One region of the Rahnella sp. RFA10(1/100) genome, then DNA from elsewhere that is predicted to be linked to it. Evidence: predicted binding sites of a transcription regulator. Region 1 holds the regulator's gene; each other region holds the start of a gene.

Region 1 (5,225 bases):
TGCACGGCGGTGTAGTGACAGACAAAATTGATGTCGCCGCCCAGGTCGATTTGCTGGTCGGCGTTGTGCCTATCGTTAACCTGGAGTGGATCCAGAAACTGGTGCGCGATACCGGGGAGCGTGGCCATTCACGTGAAGCAGTGATGGATTCCGTCGTGCGTTCGATGGATGATTATATCAGCTACATTACGCCGCAGTTTTCCCGCACCCACATCAACTTCCAGCGTGTGCCGACTATCGACACCTCAAACCCGTTCGCAGCAAAAGCCATTCCGTCACTGGATGAAAGCTTTGTGGTGATCCATTTCCAGGGACTGGACGACATCGATTTCCCCTATCTGCTGGCAATGTTGCAGGGGTCATTTATCTCGCACATCAAAACGCTGGTGGTACCAGGTGGGAAAATGGGGCTGGCGATGGAGCTGATCATGGCGCCACTGGTGCAGCGCCTGATGGAAGGTAAGAAAATCGAGTAAACTTTATTCCGCTGCAATCACTTCAAAGCTGTGGGTGATGGTGGCCGCTTTACCCAACATCAGAGACACTGAACAGTATTTTTCGGCAGAAAGGCTGACCGCACGTTCAACAATCTTATCGGTCAGATCCTTACCGGTGACGATAAAATGCAGATTGATATGCGTGAACAGACGCGGCGCTTCTTCGCGGCGTTGTGAAGTCAGCTTCACTTCACAATCACGCACGTCATTACGGCCTTTCTGTAAAATAGATACCACGTCAATTGCACTGCAGCCGCCTGCGGACATCAGTAACATTTCCATCGGGCTTGGGGCTTTATCGCCCGCGTTACCATCCATTGAAATCTGATGACCCGACGCTGACTCACCTAAAAAGGTCAGCCCTTCAACCCATTTGACACGTGCGTGCATGAACTATTCTCCCGGTGAATAAACTTTTAGAAATCTGCTCTCAGAGTACCCTTTAGACCAAAATCTGGCAACGTAACCCGATCGCCATCATGCTGAAGCGAGACAACAGAAGACAGCATCTCAAACCTGTGCTACAAACAAAGCCGAAACATACTTTCCAGTAAATTGCGGTGACGGTTTTTGCGGTTTAAGAACAGAACCCACGGTGTTAACAGCAATAAACAGGCTGTTGCACTCCGACATCCGCTTGCAGCATTTCTGGGGAGTTATATGCTGAAAGGGCGCTTTGGATTTGAAGTGCCATACAGGGAACTCTGAGCCCTGTGATTTTGGGCAGCGATAACAACAGAGGATAATAGCTAATGGTTCTCGGCAAGCCACAAACAGACCCGACTCTTGAATGGTTCCTGTCTCACTGTCATATACATAAGTATCCTTCTAAAAGTACGCTGATTCACCAGGGTGAAAAAGCCGAAACGCTTTACTACATCGTGAAAGGGTCAGTTGCTGTCCTGATTAAAGATGAAGAAGGCAAGGAAATGATACTGTCCTACCTTAACCAAGGTGACTTCATCGGTGAGCTGGGACTCTTCGAAGAAGGTCAGGAACGTAGTGCCTGGGTACGTGCTAAAACTGCCTGTGAAGTGGCTGAAATTTCGTATAAAAAGTTCCGCCAGCTGATTCAGGTTAACCCGGATATTCTGATGCGTCTCTCCGCGCAGATGGCCAACCGTCTGCAAGTGACGTCAGAGAAAGTCGGCAACCTTGCCTTCCTCGACGTAACCGGTCGTATCGCTCAAACGTTGCTCAACCTGGCTAAACAGCCTGATGCAATGACCCATCCGGACGGGATGCAAATCAAGATTACCCGTCAGGAAATTGGCCAAATCGTCGGTTGTTCACGTGAAACAGTCGGACGAATCCTCAAAATGCTGGAAGATCAGAGCCTGATCTCCGCACACGGGAAAACGATTGTCGTTTACGGCACACGTTAATCCCTCGAAAATTGGCGCGGCAGAATACTGTCGCGCCTTTTTTATGGGCTAAGCTTTACCCATGACGTTATGGCGAAAACTGTTTTACCATCCTGAAGTGAATTACGCGCTGCGCCAGACGCTGGTGTTGTGCCTGCCTGTTGGCATTTGCTGGCTGTTTGGCAACTTGCAAATGGGTCTGCTGTTTTCCCTCTGCCCGGCCTGCTGTAACATCGCCGGTCTGGATACCCCGCACAAACGCTTTTTCAAACGTCTGATCGTCGGCGGTTCACTGTTTGCCGTGAGCAGCATTCTGCTGCAACTGATGCTGGAAAACTGGTACGTTCCGCTGCCGCTGATCATGCTATCGCTGGCGTTATTGCTCGGCGTTACCGGTGAAATCAGCCCGTTACATGCGCGCCTGTTACCCGGCGCGCTGGTAGCCACTATTTTCACGCTGAGTATGGTCGGTGTGCGCCCGATGTGGCAGGCACCGGTGCTGTTCGCAGCAGGCACAGCCTGGTACGGGGTGTTTAACTGGGTGTGGTTTCGTATTTCGCAAGAACAGCCTATGCGCGAAACGCTCAGCCAGCTTTATCTGCAACTCGCGGATTATTTCGAGGCCAAGTACAGTCTGCTGACGCAACATACCGATCCCGAGACGGCGTTGCCGCCATTACTTACCCGTCAGCAGCAGGTTATCGATCTGATTGCCCTGCTTTATCAGCAATTACACATGCTGCCACAACACGGACATCATCATCACCATAAGCGACTGTTTCAGCTTTTTCAGGTTGCTCTCGATTTGCAGGAGCACATTACCGTCAGCCTGCATCAGCCGGAGGAAGTACAGAAACTGGTTGAGGAAAGCCATGCAGAAGCGGTAATCCGCCGCAATGCGCAGGTGATTTCCACCCGTCTTCGGGTGATTGCCGGCGATATTCTTTATCACCGTTTATCTGAGCGCTTTACCATGGCCAATGAGCTGGCTGCGCTGGAGAAAATCGCCGCGCGTAACCCGGACAATCCGGTTGGCCAGTTTTGTTATTACCATTTCAGCCGCATTGCGCGCCTGCTGCGGACCCAGCGCCCGTTATACCGGCGCGATCTGATGAGCACCCAGCCACGTCTGCCCTTCTGGACTGCGCTAAAAAGCTATCTTTCTTTCAAATCCGTGGCCCTGCGTAATGCCGCGCGTCTGGGCATTATTTTAGCGATTGGCAGCAGCCTGGGGCTGTTCTTCAATTTGCCCAAACCGTACTGGATTTTGCTGACTATCATGCTGGTCAGCCAGAACGGCTATAACGCCACGCGGGTCAGGATCCAGCACCGTGCGCTCGGTACGCTGGCCGGTTTGCTGATTGCTTCAGGATTGTTAAAACTGGCGCTACCGGAAAGCACCACGCTGCTGTGCATGCTGCTGATCACCTTGTTGTCCTATACGGTTTTACGCAAAAATTACGGGCTGGCGATGGTCGGCATGACGGTGACGGCAGTGTATACCCTGCAACTACTGGCGATGAACGGTGTGCATTTTCTGATACCAAGACTGGTCGATACGCTGCTCGGCTGTGCGCTGGCCTTCGGTGGCACCCTCTGGCTATGGCCGCAATGGCAAAGCGGTTTGCTGCGCCAGAACGCGCATCAGGCGCTGGAAACGTATCAGGACGCTATCCGTCTGCTGCTTGAGGAAAACCCCGACACCGCAAAACTGGCGTATACCCGTATGCGGGTCAATCAGGCGCACAATAAGCTGTTCACTTCTTTAAACCAGGCGATGCAGGAGCCCGGCTTTAACTCGCATTATCTGGCAGACATGCGGTTATGGGTGACACACAGCCAGTTTGTGGTCGAACATATCAACGCGATGACAATCCTCGCACGCGAACATTATATGTTGCCGGAAAAACTGGCGACGGAATATTTGCAGACCTGCGAAATCGCACTGCAAAGCTGCCAGCAACGACTGCTCTATGACGGGCCGGGCAGCGAGAATAATCTGTTTAATGCGCCGGAACTTCATCCGGATATGCCGCTGACCGAAATGGAACGCCACCTGCGGCGCGTGATTTCACATCTCAGCGTAATGCATACGATCTCGTCACTGGCGTGGAAGCAACGACCACATCATGGGATCTGGCTGACGCGGCGGGCGTGAAAGGGGAGACACCTTTCAAATCCCCCTTTTTACTGGCTTGCAGCCAGACTGCTTTTTGAAATGGAGAAACTTTCGGCTTTTCAATTGCCGTGATCGCTTAACTCACCGCGCCGAAACCGACCAAAGAGGGCTAGTCATAGCCCTCTTTGGTCGGTTTCGGCGCAAGAGACCATGTGATAAATGTTAGTGGGAAACCGAAATTTTCTCGATCAAGCGTTTAAAGACGGGGCCGTGGGGATCACCCCCCACAAACTTTCCCCACCGCCTTCTCAAACCTTTCCATCCCTTCGCTGATGTCAGCGAAATCAATCACCAGTGAAGGCGCAAACCGCATCACGTTTGGTCCGGCGACCAGCATCATCAGCCCGGCTTCTGCGGCGGCGGCATGGAATTCTCCGGCACGGTTTTTATACGCATCGGCAAGCTCGGCGCCGATCAGCAGCCCCTGACCACGGAACTCGTTGAAGATGTGATATTTCTGATTGATGGCATCCAGCGCGCTGATGAATTTCTCGCGGCGTTCGTTGATGCCAGCCAGTACATCAGGTGTATTGATGATATCCAGCGCAGCTTCAGCCACCGCACAGGCCAGCGGGTTGCCGCCGTAGGTGGTGCCGTGTTTGCCCGGCTCCATAACGGAAGCCACTTCTTCAGTTGCCAGCATGGCACTGACCGGGAAACCGCCGCCGAGCGCTTTGGCTGTGGTCAGAATATCGGGCGTCACGCCGTAGTGCATATAGCTGAACAGCTTGCCGCTGCGTCCCATACCGCTTTGTACTTCATCCAGAACCAGCAGCGCCTGATGTTTGTCACAAAGCTCGCGCAGGCCTTGCAGAAACGCCTGGGTAGCGGGGGTAACGCCGCCCTCCCCCTGCACCGGCTCAACCACAATGGCGCAGGTGTGGTCGTCGATCACCGCCTTTACGGCATCCAGATCGTTGAACGGCACATGCACAATGTCAGCGGGTTTCGGGCCGAAGCCGTCGGAGTATTTCGGCTGGCCACCCACGGAAACTGTGAACAACGTGCGACCATGGAAGGCGTTATGGAAAGCGATGATCTTACTTTTGTACGGGCTGTGACGGTGTGAAGCATAGTAACGCGCCAGTTTAAAAGCCGCTTCGTTGGCTTCAGCGCCGGAGTTAGCGAAAAATACACGGTCGGCAAAAGTGGCATCGATCAGCTTCTGCGCCAGTCGCAGGGCGG
Region 2 (5,225 bases), on a different contig from region 1:
CCTGGGAATACTGATCGCTGCAACGCAGAGATATGCTGAAAAGACCGTGCGACCCCGTCGCGCGTTTTTTCAGTATCTTTGTGAGAAAAAAATTGTTTGTCAGGAAGTGAAACGGCAGGCAACAAAAAAGGCGCCAAAGGCGCCTTTTTTTGCTCTCAAGCGAAGCTTATTTGCTGCTTGGAACGCTGAAACGCTTGTTGAAGCGGTCAACGCGGCCACCGGTAGCCACTTCACGTTGCTTACCAGTGTAGAACGGGTGACATTCGCCACAAACGTCCAGGTTCAGATCGTGACCCACAGTTGAGTGAGTTTTGATAACATTACCGCATGAGCAAGTTGCAGTAATTTCTACATATTTAGGGTGAATACCTTGTTTCATGGAAAACCTCTTCTTAAGGCCGCGTCGCTATCCAACCCTGTTCTGTCAGACACCACGCGTAGTGGATGATAGGCTTTGAGTACGAAATGCACCAAAGGCGGCGAATCATACAGAATCTCTGAGTACCGCGCAATGATGTTCATGCATTTCGAAGGACACAGTGTACACTATCTCGTCATTTTTTTATAGTCTGGACCCCCAATGCCTGTTGCCCACGTTGCTTTACCTGTCCCGCTCGCCCGTACTTTTGACTATCTGTTGCCGCCTGATATGCAGGTTTCACCGGGTTGCCGGGTCAGTGTGCCTTTCGGTAAACGTGACGCCATCGGCATCGTGACCAAAGTCAGTGACTTCAGCGAATTTGGCCTGGAAAAACTGAAACCGGTACGGGAAGTCCTCGACAGTGCCAGCCTGTTTACCCCCGATTTGTGGCGCATCCTGTTCTGGGCTGCCGACTATTATCATTATCCGATCGGCGAAGTGCTGTTCCATGCGTTGCCGGTGTTATTACGTCAGGGTAAAGCCGCTGAACTTACGCCGCTGTGGCAATGGTTCGCCACCGAGCAGGGGCGGGCCACGCCGCTCGACAGCCTGAAACGGGCACCCAAACAGCAGCAGGCAATGGCCGCACTGATGCAAAAACCGTTGTATCGTCATCAGGTCGCCGACCTGGATCTTACTGATACCGCCTTGCAGGCACTCCGTGCCAAAGGGCTGACGGATTTACGCAGTATCGCGCCCGCCACGCACGACTGGCGGCTGGATTTCTCGGTGATCGGTGAGCGTTTACGGCTCAATACCGAGCAGGCCACCGCCGTCGGTGCGATCCGCAGTGAAGATCAACAATTTTCCGCCTGGTTGCTGGCCGGTGTGACCGGCTCGGGTAAAACCGAAGTGTATCTGAGTGTGCTGGAAAACATTCTGGCGCAAGGTCGGCAGGCGCTGGTGATGGTGCCGGAAATTGGCCTGACGCCGCAAACCATCGCGCGTTTTCGCGAGCGTTTCAGTGCGCCGGTGGATGTACTCCATTCCGGTCTGAACGACAGCGAACGCCTCGCCGTCTGGCTGCGGGCGCGCAATGGCGAAGCAGGCATTGTGATTGGCACCCGCTCGTCGCTGTTTACGCCGTTTGCACGCCTTGGTGTCATTATCATTGATGAAGAACACGACAGTTCTTATAAGCAGCAGGAAGGCTGGCGCTATCACGCCCGTGATCTGGCGGTATACCGCGCTCACGCTGAAAATATTCCGATTATTATGGGCTCGGCAACCCCGGCTCTGGAAACGCTGCACAATGTTGAACGGGGAAAATATCGCCAGCTCAGACTGACCAAACGAGCCGGAAATGCCAAACTCGCCCGGCAAAATCTGCTGGATTTAAAAGGGTTGCAGCTAAAAGTCGGGCTGTCTCAACCGCTGATCCAGAAAATGCAGGAACACCTGAAGGCCGATAATCAGGTGATGTTGTTCCTCAACCGCCGTGGCTATGCGCCTGCCCTGCTGTGCCATGAGTGCGGCTGGATAGCCGAATGTCAGCGCTGCGATCACTATTACACCCTGCACCAGAATCAGCGTCAGCTGCGCTGCCACCATTGTGACAGTCAGCGCGCCGTGCCGCATCAGTGTCCGCATTGCGGCTCAACACAACTGGTCTCGGTCGGCGTCGGTACAGAACAGCTGGAAAATGAACTGGCACCGTTGTTCCCGGATACGCCTATCACGCGGATTGACCGCGATACCACCAGCCGTAAAGGTTCACTGGAACAGCATCTGAGTGAAGTCCATCGTGGCGGCGCACGTATTCTTATCGGTACGCAAATGCTGGCAAAAGGGCATCACTTCCCTGACGTCACGCTGGTATCACTGCTGGATGTAGACGGTGCCTTGTTCTCAGCGGATTTCCGTTCTGCCGAGCGCTTTGCCCAGCTTTATACGCAGGTGTCAGGCCGTGCCGGTCGCGCAGGTAAGCAAGGGGAAGTGGTATTGCAAACTCACCATCCCGAACATCCTCTACTGCAGGTATTGTTGCAACAGGGCTACGACGAGTTTGCCAGACAGACGCTGGCGGAACGCAAAAGCGTCTTCCTCCCTCCCTATACCAGCCATATTATGATCCGTTCGGAAGACCACGATAATCAGCAATCGGCGCTGTTTCTTCAGCAGTTACGCAATCTGATCGAATCCAGTCCGCTGAAAGATGATTCGCTGTGGATCCTGGGGCCGGTTCCTGCGTTACAAGCCAAACGCAGCGGACGCTTCCGCTGGCAGCTTTTATTGCAGCACCCTTCACGTCGCGTTTTGCAGCATCTGATCAAAAGCTCCCAGCCGCTGATTTTAAGTCTGCCACAAGCCAAAAAAGTGAAATGGACCCTGGATGTCGATCCGATTGATAGCTGATCTCCAAAGCAAATATGCATAAAGAGTCAGGTTTTTTGCGTGATGGATCGAAAAAAGCATCTGCGTCACACTTTTAATGCAAATTAGGTAACAAATCCTACTCACATTCTGTTTAGAATGTGATGAGCTACACATCATGCGTAGCCAGGTGAGGAATGTTGATGTTGTTGTGTCAGTTTGATGCTGTTGCAAGGAGAGAGACGTTGGAGCACAAGAAAGAATTACCCGCCGCAACAATGAAAGATGTGGCTGAACAGGCAGGCGTTTCAACAGCAACCGTATCCCGTGCGTTAATGAATCCGGAGAAAGTCTCCGCCGCGACCCGTCAGAAAGTTGATCAGGCTGTGATGGCCGTAGGGTATTCTCCTCATGCACTGGCCCGCAATCTGAAACGTAATGAATCACGCACTATTCTGGTGATCGTCCCCGACATTTGCGATCCGTTTTTCGCCGACCTGATCCAGGGGATCGAGCGTACAGCCGCCGAAAGCGGTTATCTGGTGTTGATCGGAGATTGTGCTCACCAAAATCAGCAAGAGAAAACCTTTATCAATCTGATTATTACCAAGCAAATTGACGGTATGCTCCTGCTTGGCTCTGATTTACCTTTCGATGCCAGTAAAGAAGAACAACGCAACTTACCGCCGATGGTGATGGCCAATGAATTTGCGCCGGAACTTGAACTGCCGACAGTCCATATTGATAACCTGACAGCCGCGTTCGAAGCCGTGCATTATCTTCTTAAACTGGGGCATCAGCGTATTGCCTGCATCGCCGGCCCGAAACATATGCCGTTGTGCCAGTACCGTTCGCAAGGTTATGTACAGGCACTGCGCCGCAACGGACTGAGTGTCGAGAGTTCGCTGACCATTGATGGCGATTTCAGCTATGAATCGGGGGCGCAAGCCGTCACCGAGCTGATGGCACTGCCCGTCCCGCCGACGGCGATTTTCTGTCACAACGATGTGATGGCGATTGGCGCTATGTTCCAGGCGAAAAAAATGGGTCTGCGCATTCCGCAGGATTTGTCGGTTGTCGGTTTCGATGACATTAAGGCCAGCCAGTATACCGATCCTCCGCTGACCACTGTTGCGCAGCCGAGATTCCAGCTTGGCCGTCAGGCCATGTTATTATTACTTGAGCAGTTACAGGGGAATCCGGTACAAAACGGTTCACTGTTGCTTGATAGCGAGCTGGTGGTGCGGGAAAGCACCGCTGCCCCCAAAGCGTGAGTCCGTTTTTATGTTCTTCGACAGTTTTAGTTTCAGTAAATGTTCAGGGTTGAGTAACATGACGCACTTCTTCATTCATCACGACACAGCGAAACGATAGTGGCACAAAGAGACTATGTAAGCCGTGGGCGCTCAGGAGCGCGGCGGAAAAGTACCAGCCGGAGTAAAAAACGCAGTTCCACGACGATCTCCAAAACCATGGTGGTGTTAGCCGTTGCGGTACTGGTGGTGTTTGTCGGTGGCCTCTATTTTATTGCGCACAATAAACGTGAAGAAGCGACAGTGTTGCCAACGCACGCTGTCCGTCCGGGTAACGGATTGCCGCCTAAGCCGGAAGAACGCTGGCGTTACATTAAAGAATTGGAAAACCGCCAGATGGGCGTGACCACGCCGACAGAACCGACAGCGGGCGGGCAGGTCGAATCCAAAACACAACTGACGCCGGAACAGCGCCAGCTTCTCGAACAGATGCAGGCCGATATGCGCCAGACGCCAACACAGTTGTCTGAAGTGCCGTATAACGACCCTAACCAGGTGGCGCAGGCGCCGGCACATACTCAGCGCCAGGTTCAACAACAGCAGCCAACATACGCACAGCAACAACCAGTGCAAACTCAGCCGCGCCAGGTTCAGCCGCAGCCGACGTATACGCCACAAACGCAGCCGGTACGCGCGCCGCAAGCTCAGGTGCAAGCGCAGCCAAAACCGAAGCCACAGGTTAAAGAGCCGGTGAAAGAAGTACCGAAACCGCAACAGCCAGCCGCCATTACTCAGGCTGAGCCGGAAAAACCAAAAGCACAGGAAAAAACCCAACGCTTTATGGTGCAGTGTGGTTCTTTCAAAGGTACGGAACAGGCAGAATCGCAGCGCGCGAAGCTGGCATTTGAAGGCTTTGAAGGCCGGATCACTACCGGCGGTGGCTGGAACCGCGTGGTGATCGGCCCTTACAACAATCGCTCCGGTGCAGACAACACCTTATCCCGCCTGAAGAGCGCAGGCATCTCCGGTTGCATACCCCTCGCAACCGGGGGTTGAAAACCCGTAATCCTTCCCCAATCTATACTTTCAATATGCCTCGTAAGCTTGTGAGACACCCGACGTGTCCCCCAAGCCTGCGGGGATCTTTTCAGTCTGCAACGAGGAACCGCTCGTGACAACAATTGTAAGTGTACGCCGCAACGGCAAGGTCGTTATCGGTGGTGATGGCCAGGCCACAT
Region 3 (5,225 bases), on a different contig from region 1:
ACACGGTGTACCCGGGGGGTGCAACCTGTCCATGTTAAAAATGACTAAATAAGCTTGTAAATTAAAAGGATACATAGGGTGCCGGTGTGTGGTCTTCCCCAGTAGAAGCACATTACCTTATTTTTTGTTGCGCGGTATTTGAGCGTTATCACAAACTTATAACAAATATAAAAAGCCGTTGCTTAATATTTAAAACGTTGTTTTGACTTGGTTAATAAGCGTCAGATGATTGATTAATGGTGTAATTCTTCCGGAAAATGTGACGGAGATTAAATTGTTCATCCTTTGTGCAAAAAGGAAAAACCTTGTGATCAGTCAATGACACGCAGGTCGCCAGGCGGGATAATGTAAATAATAATGAGAACGACTATCAATTAGGTGTTTTTTTTTGATATCATCCGACGTTATTCATTCTTTCTACATACTGATTCTGGCTGGAGGCGACGCGTGAAAACGGCTCGCAATAAGATGAAAGAGGCGACCTCATTACTGATGTCGTTAATGTTGGTTGCTGGCCTGAGTGGCAACGCGATGGCGGCACCGGCGACGCCGGCTGGACAAGCCGTCAGTTCTGCTGCAACTCAACCTGCAACGGCGGATACCCCAGCACCGGCAACCCGTGACGCAACGGCGGCTCCGGTGATGCAACCCGCACCAACGGATACCGCACCTGTCATTCCAACCGATTTGTCTGTTATGGGCATGTACCATCATGCTGATGTGGTGGTGAAAACCGTCATGATCGGTCTGTTGCTGGCTTCTGTGGTCACCTGGGCGTTGTTATTCAGCAAGGGGGCAGACGTCTTCACCGGCAAACGCCGTATGCGCCGTGAATTTGACGCGTTGTCTTCTGTTCGTACGCTGGATGAAGCTGCCGAGCAGGCTGAAAGTTTTGCCGCCAGCAGCATCAGCGCGCAGATGATCCGTGATGCCCAAAACGAGCTTGAACTCTCTGCAGGATCAACTGACAACAACGGTATTAAGGAGCGGACGGGTTTCCGCCTTGAGCGCCGCGTCAGCGCTGCCGGCCGCCACATGGGCCGTGGCAATGGTATTCTGGCGACCATCGGGGCAATCTCTCCGTTCGTCGGCCTGTTCGGTACTGTATGGGGCATCATGAACAGTTTCATCGGTATCGCACAGACGCAGACCACCAATCTGGCGGTCGTGGCACCGGGTATTGCCGAAGCCTTACTGGCGACGGCTGTGGGCCTGATTGCGGCCATCCCTGCGGTGGTGATCTACAATATTTTCGCCCGTACTATCACCTCTTATCGTCATCAGGTCGGCGATGTGGCGGCGCAGATAATCCTGTTACAGGGCCGTGATTTGGATCTGGCTGCCAGCAAAAGCAATACGCCACGCGGTCAGACAGGTCAGTTACGTGTAGGGTAAGAACAGATTATGGCTATTCGGTTAAACGATGATATCGACGAAAGTGGTGAAATGCATGACATCAACGTCACGCCTTTTATCGACGTCATGCTGGTATTGCTGATCATTTTCATGGTGGCAGCGCCGCTGGCTACCGTAGATGTGCGGGTAGATTTACCGGCTTCGACGGCAAAACAACAGCCGCGTCCGGAGAAACCGATTTTCCTGTCGGTAAAAGCTGATAAGCAACTGTTTCTCGGTGATACACCGGTCAACAGCAGTAATCTGACCGCCATGCTGGATGAGCGTACTCAGGGCAATAAACAGAGTACGATTTTCTTCCGTGCGGATAAGAGTGTGGATTACGAAACGCTGATGAGTGTGATGGATAACCTGCGTAAAGCCGGTTATCTGAAAGTCGGGCTGGTCGGTGCAGAACAAGCCGGTGCCGCAGCGGCGCAGTAGGTTTTTCTTCAGTGCAGAAACATCAAAAGGCCAGCATTTGCTGGCCTTTGGTTTATCGGAGGATCGGTGACTCAGGTCACGGGGGCGGGGTTAAACACCGCCAGTGCATTGTGGATGCCCCAGGTATCTGACCAGGTTTTCTTGCGCCCGCTGGCGATGTCCAGAATGAAATGGAACAGTTCCCAGCCCACATCCTCAATAGTGGCATCACCCGTTGCGATTGTCCCGGCGTTGATGTCCATCAGGTCATGCCAGCGGTTTGCCAGTGTGGTGCGTGTGGCCATTTTAATCACAGGCACGGCGAGCAGACCGTATGGCGTACCGCGTCCGGTAGTGAATACCTGAACGGTAATCCCCGAAGCCAACTGCTGGGTTCCGCAGACAAAATCACTGGCAGGTGTGGCGGCGTAAATCAGGCCTTTTTTGGTCGGACGCTGTCCGGGTGACAACACTTCAGAAATCGCACTGGTACCGGATTTAGCAATGGAGCCCAGCGCTTTTTCAACCACATTAGCCAGCCCCCCTTTTTTGTTGCCCGGAGACGGATTAGCGCTGCGGTCAGTCTGGCCCATCGACAAATAATTATCGTACCAGGCCATTTCTTCCAGCAGACGCTTACCCACGTCGACGTCCGCAGCGCGAGGCGTCAGCAAATGGATGGCGTCGCGTACTTCTGTCACTTCCGAGAACATCACCGTTGCGCCGCAGCGCACCAGAAGGTCTGATGCATAACCTACCGCCGGGTTGGCGGTTACGCCTGAGAAAGCATCACTGCCGCCACACTGCGTGCCCACCACCAGATCTGAAGCCGGGCAGGTTTCGCGCTGACGGCGGTTCAGACGTTCCAGATGAAATTGTGCGACGGTCAGGATATCGTCCACCATCGACTGGAAACCGACATGCTGTTCATCCTGCAAACGGACGATATGCGTGTCGTCGAGGGAAATCGCCTGCACGTCCGGGGTACCTTCCAGCAGGCGCTCGGGTTGCAGCTTTTCACAGCCCAGACCGACCACCATCACTTCGCCGCCAAAGTTCGGGTTCAGCGCCAGATTGTGGATAGTGCGGATCGGCACCACCGCCGCGGGGGCGTTAATTGCCACGCCGCAACCGTAGAGATGGTTCAGCGCCACGACGCCATCGACATTGGGGAATTTCGGCAGTAAATCACGCTCGATGATTTTGACCACGTAATCCACCACGCCCGCCACACAATGCACGCTGGTGGTTATACCGAGCAGGTTTTTGGTGCCGACGCTGCCGTCGGCATTACGGTAACCTTCAAAGGTATAACCTTCCAGCGGTGGCAGTTCCGGCGGTACACGGGTGGCCAGCGGCAGGCTGTCGAGTTCAGGCGCGACCGGTAATTCAACCAGTGATTCGTCGATCCATCCGCCCTGCGCAATATCCCGTACTGCATAACCAATGACTTCTCCGTAACGGATAATATCGCCGCCTTTGGCAATCGGCTCTAGTGCCACTTTATGGCCTTGCGGAATATGCTCAATTAATTCCAGACCATTAGCAAATCGGGTGCCGGCCTTTAAGCCGTTGTCATTCACAATAATTGCTACGTTATCGCTTTCATGAACTTTAATAAAAAGCGCTTCGGTAGCGTGTTCTTTATCTTTATTACGTGACATAACTGTCTCCGCGTTTATTAAACATCCCGGAATAATATATCCCGGTTAATTCTCTGAAGTTGACGCTCAATAAGACTCTTGTAAACATACTCGGGTAATACAGGATATGGAATCCATTATAAGGCAGTCTTCAGGGAACCTCATTGTGCAACTGACCAGCTTTTTGCCTGTTGGATGTCATTCTGTGTGGCAGGTGACAGAATCAATGTGATGCTAATCACCCTTTTGTTGGCGCGGTTATCGCCTTTGCACAATCTGTGAGTCTCCTCCCACACCGATGTGTGTATGCAAAAGAATAGTCACAATCAGCGGGGGTATTCTTGGGCGAATGCACAATGTTATTTTGGAACCTCTTTTTTATACTGTATTGGCCCTCTGAAGGTGATGTTGAAAGTAATACAGGTAAATGTCAGGCGATCATAAATAAAACGTTTGTTGCCTGTTTCGAATGAAGAAACTGTACGGCGAATAACCACAGGTGAATGCAAAACGTTATTTCGATAACGGTAATTTCCCTGAAATTTTTCGCATTATGATAATGAGGGTCACCATGAACATTGAATCTCAGTCCAGGACAGTCGTGCAAAGTAAGGTACGTACGCACATACGTTACTATATTTTGCTGATTATCTTTTTAATCACGGCGGTCAATTACGCTGACCGCGCAACGCTTTCTATCGCGGGTACTGAGGTCGCGCGTGAGCTGGGTCTGGATGCTGCCGACATGGGACAAATCTTTGCAGCATTCGGCTGGGCTTACCTGATTATGCAATTACCCGGCGGCTGGCTGCTGGACAGATTTGGCTCCAAAAGAGTGTATACCTACAGTTTGTTCTTCTGGTCGCTGTTCACCCTGTTTCAGGGGTTTGTGGGCTGGTTTCCGCTGGCTTACGGTGCACTGACACTGTTCATGCTGCGCTTCATGCTCGGCTTTTCAGAAGCGCCGTCTTTTCCGGCAAATGCCCGTATCGTGGCAGCCTGGTTTCCGACCACTGAACGCGGCACGGCTTCCGCAATTTTTAACTCCGCCCAGTATTTCTCCCTGGCACTGTTCTCACCGTTGCTGGGCTGGCTGACCTACGCCTGGGGCTGGGAACATGTTTTCATCGTCATGGGTGTGATTGGTTTTGTGCTGACACTGGTGTGGATCACATTCATTCACAACCCGCCGGAACATCCGCATATTTCTAAAAGCGAGCTGGAGTATCTGAAAGACGGCGGTGCGGTGGTGGACATCGACCACAAGAAAACCGGCAGCGCGAAAAGTGGTCCGAAATGGAGTTACGTTCGTCAGATGCTGAGCAGCCGCATGATGCTCGGGATCTTCTTCGGTCAGTACTTCATTAACAGCATTACGTGGTTCTTCCTGACCTGGTTCCCGATTTATCTGGTTCAGGAAAAGGGTATGTCTATTCTTAAAGTCGGGATGATTGCCGCCATCCCTGCGCTGTGTGGTTTTGCGGGCGGTGTGCTGGGTGGCGTGTTCTCGGATTTTCTGATCAGACGTGGTTACTCGCTGACCGTGGCCCGTAAAATTCCTATCGTACTGGGCATGTTATTAGCCACCAGCATCATCTTGTGCAATTACACCGACAATAATGCGCTGGTCGTTACCCTGATGGCGCTGGCCTTCTTCGGTAAAGGCTTCGGGGCGCTCGGCTGGCCGGTGATTGCCGATACCGCACCGAAAGAAGTCATCGGCTTGTGCGGCGGCATTTTCAACGTATTCGGTAATGTCGCCTC

Evidence for each region. The regulator CRP, encoded in region 1, controls carbon source genes, mostly activating them, when cyclic AMP is high. The targets are predictions, from matches to a motif close to ATGTGANNNNNNTCACAT.
Region 2: a site for CRP is predicted at 2,894-2,911, ahead of cytR (DNA-binding transcriptional regulator CytR). Genes of this name have one in related genera too.
Region 3: a site for CRP is predicted at 3,688-3,705, ahead of garD (galactarate dehydratase). Genes of this name have one in related genera too.

Annotation. Positions count from the first base shown of each region.
Region 1 covers NZ_SEWR01000005.1:15,143-20,367, forward strand. Annotated here, with positions in the region: gene ETV65_RS15745 (phosphoribulokinase) at 1-476, shown strand, start outside; gene ETV65_RS15750 (OsmC family protein) at 480-887, opposite strand; gene crp (cAMP-activated global transcriptional regulator CRP) at 1,250-1,882, shown strand; gene ETV65_RS15760 (YccS/YhfK family putative transporter) at 1,944-4,019, shown strand; gene ETV65_RS15765 (aspartate aminotransferase family protein) at 4,258-5,225, opposite strand, start outside.
Region 2 covers NZ_SEWR01000011.1:87,625-92,849, reverse strand. Annotated here, with positions in the region: gene metJ (met regulon transcriptional regulator MetJ) at 1-14, shown strand, start outside; gene rpmE (50S ribosomal protein L31) at 167-379, opposite strand; gene priA (primosomal protein N') at 581-2,776, shown strand; gene cytR (DNA-binding transcriptional regulator CytR) at 2,980-4,008, shown strand; gene ftsN (cell division protein FtsN) at 4,108-5,043, shown strand; gene hslV (ATP-dependent protease subunit HslV) at 5,159-5,225, shown strand, end outside.
Region 3 covers NZ_SEWR01000006.1:253,568-258,792, forward strand. Annotated here, with positions in the region: gene exbB (tol-pal system-associated acyl-CoA thioesterase) at 469-1,395, shown strand; gene exbD (TonB system transport protein ExbD) at 1,405-1,839, shown strand; gene garD (galactarate dehydratase) at 1,911-3,482, opposite strand; gene ETV65_RS18450 (MFS transporter) at 4,033-5,225, shown strand, end outside.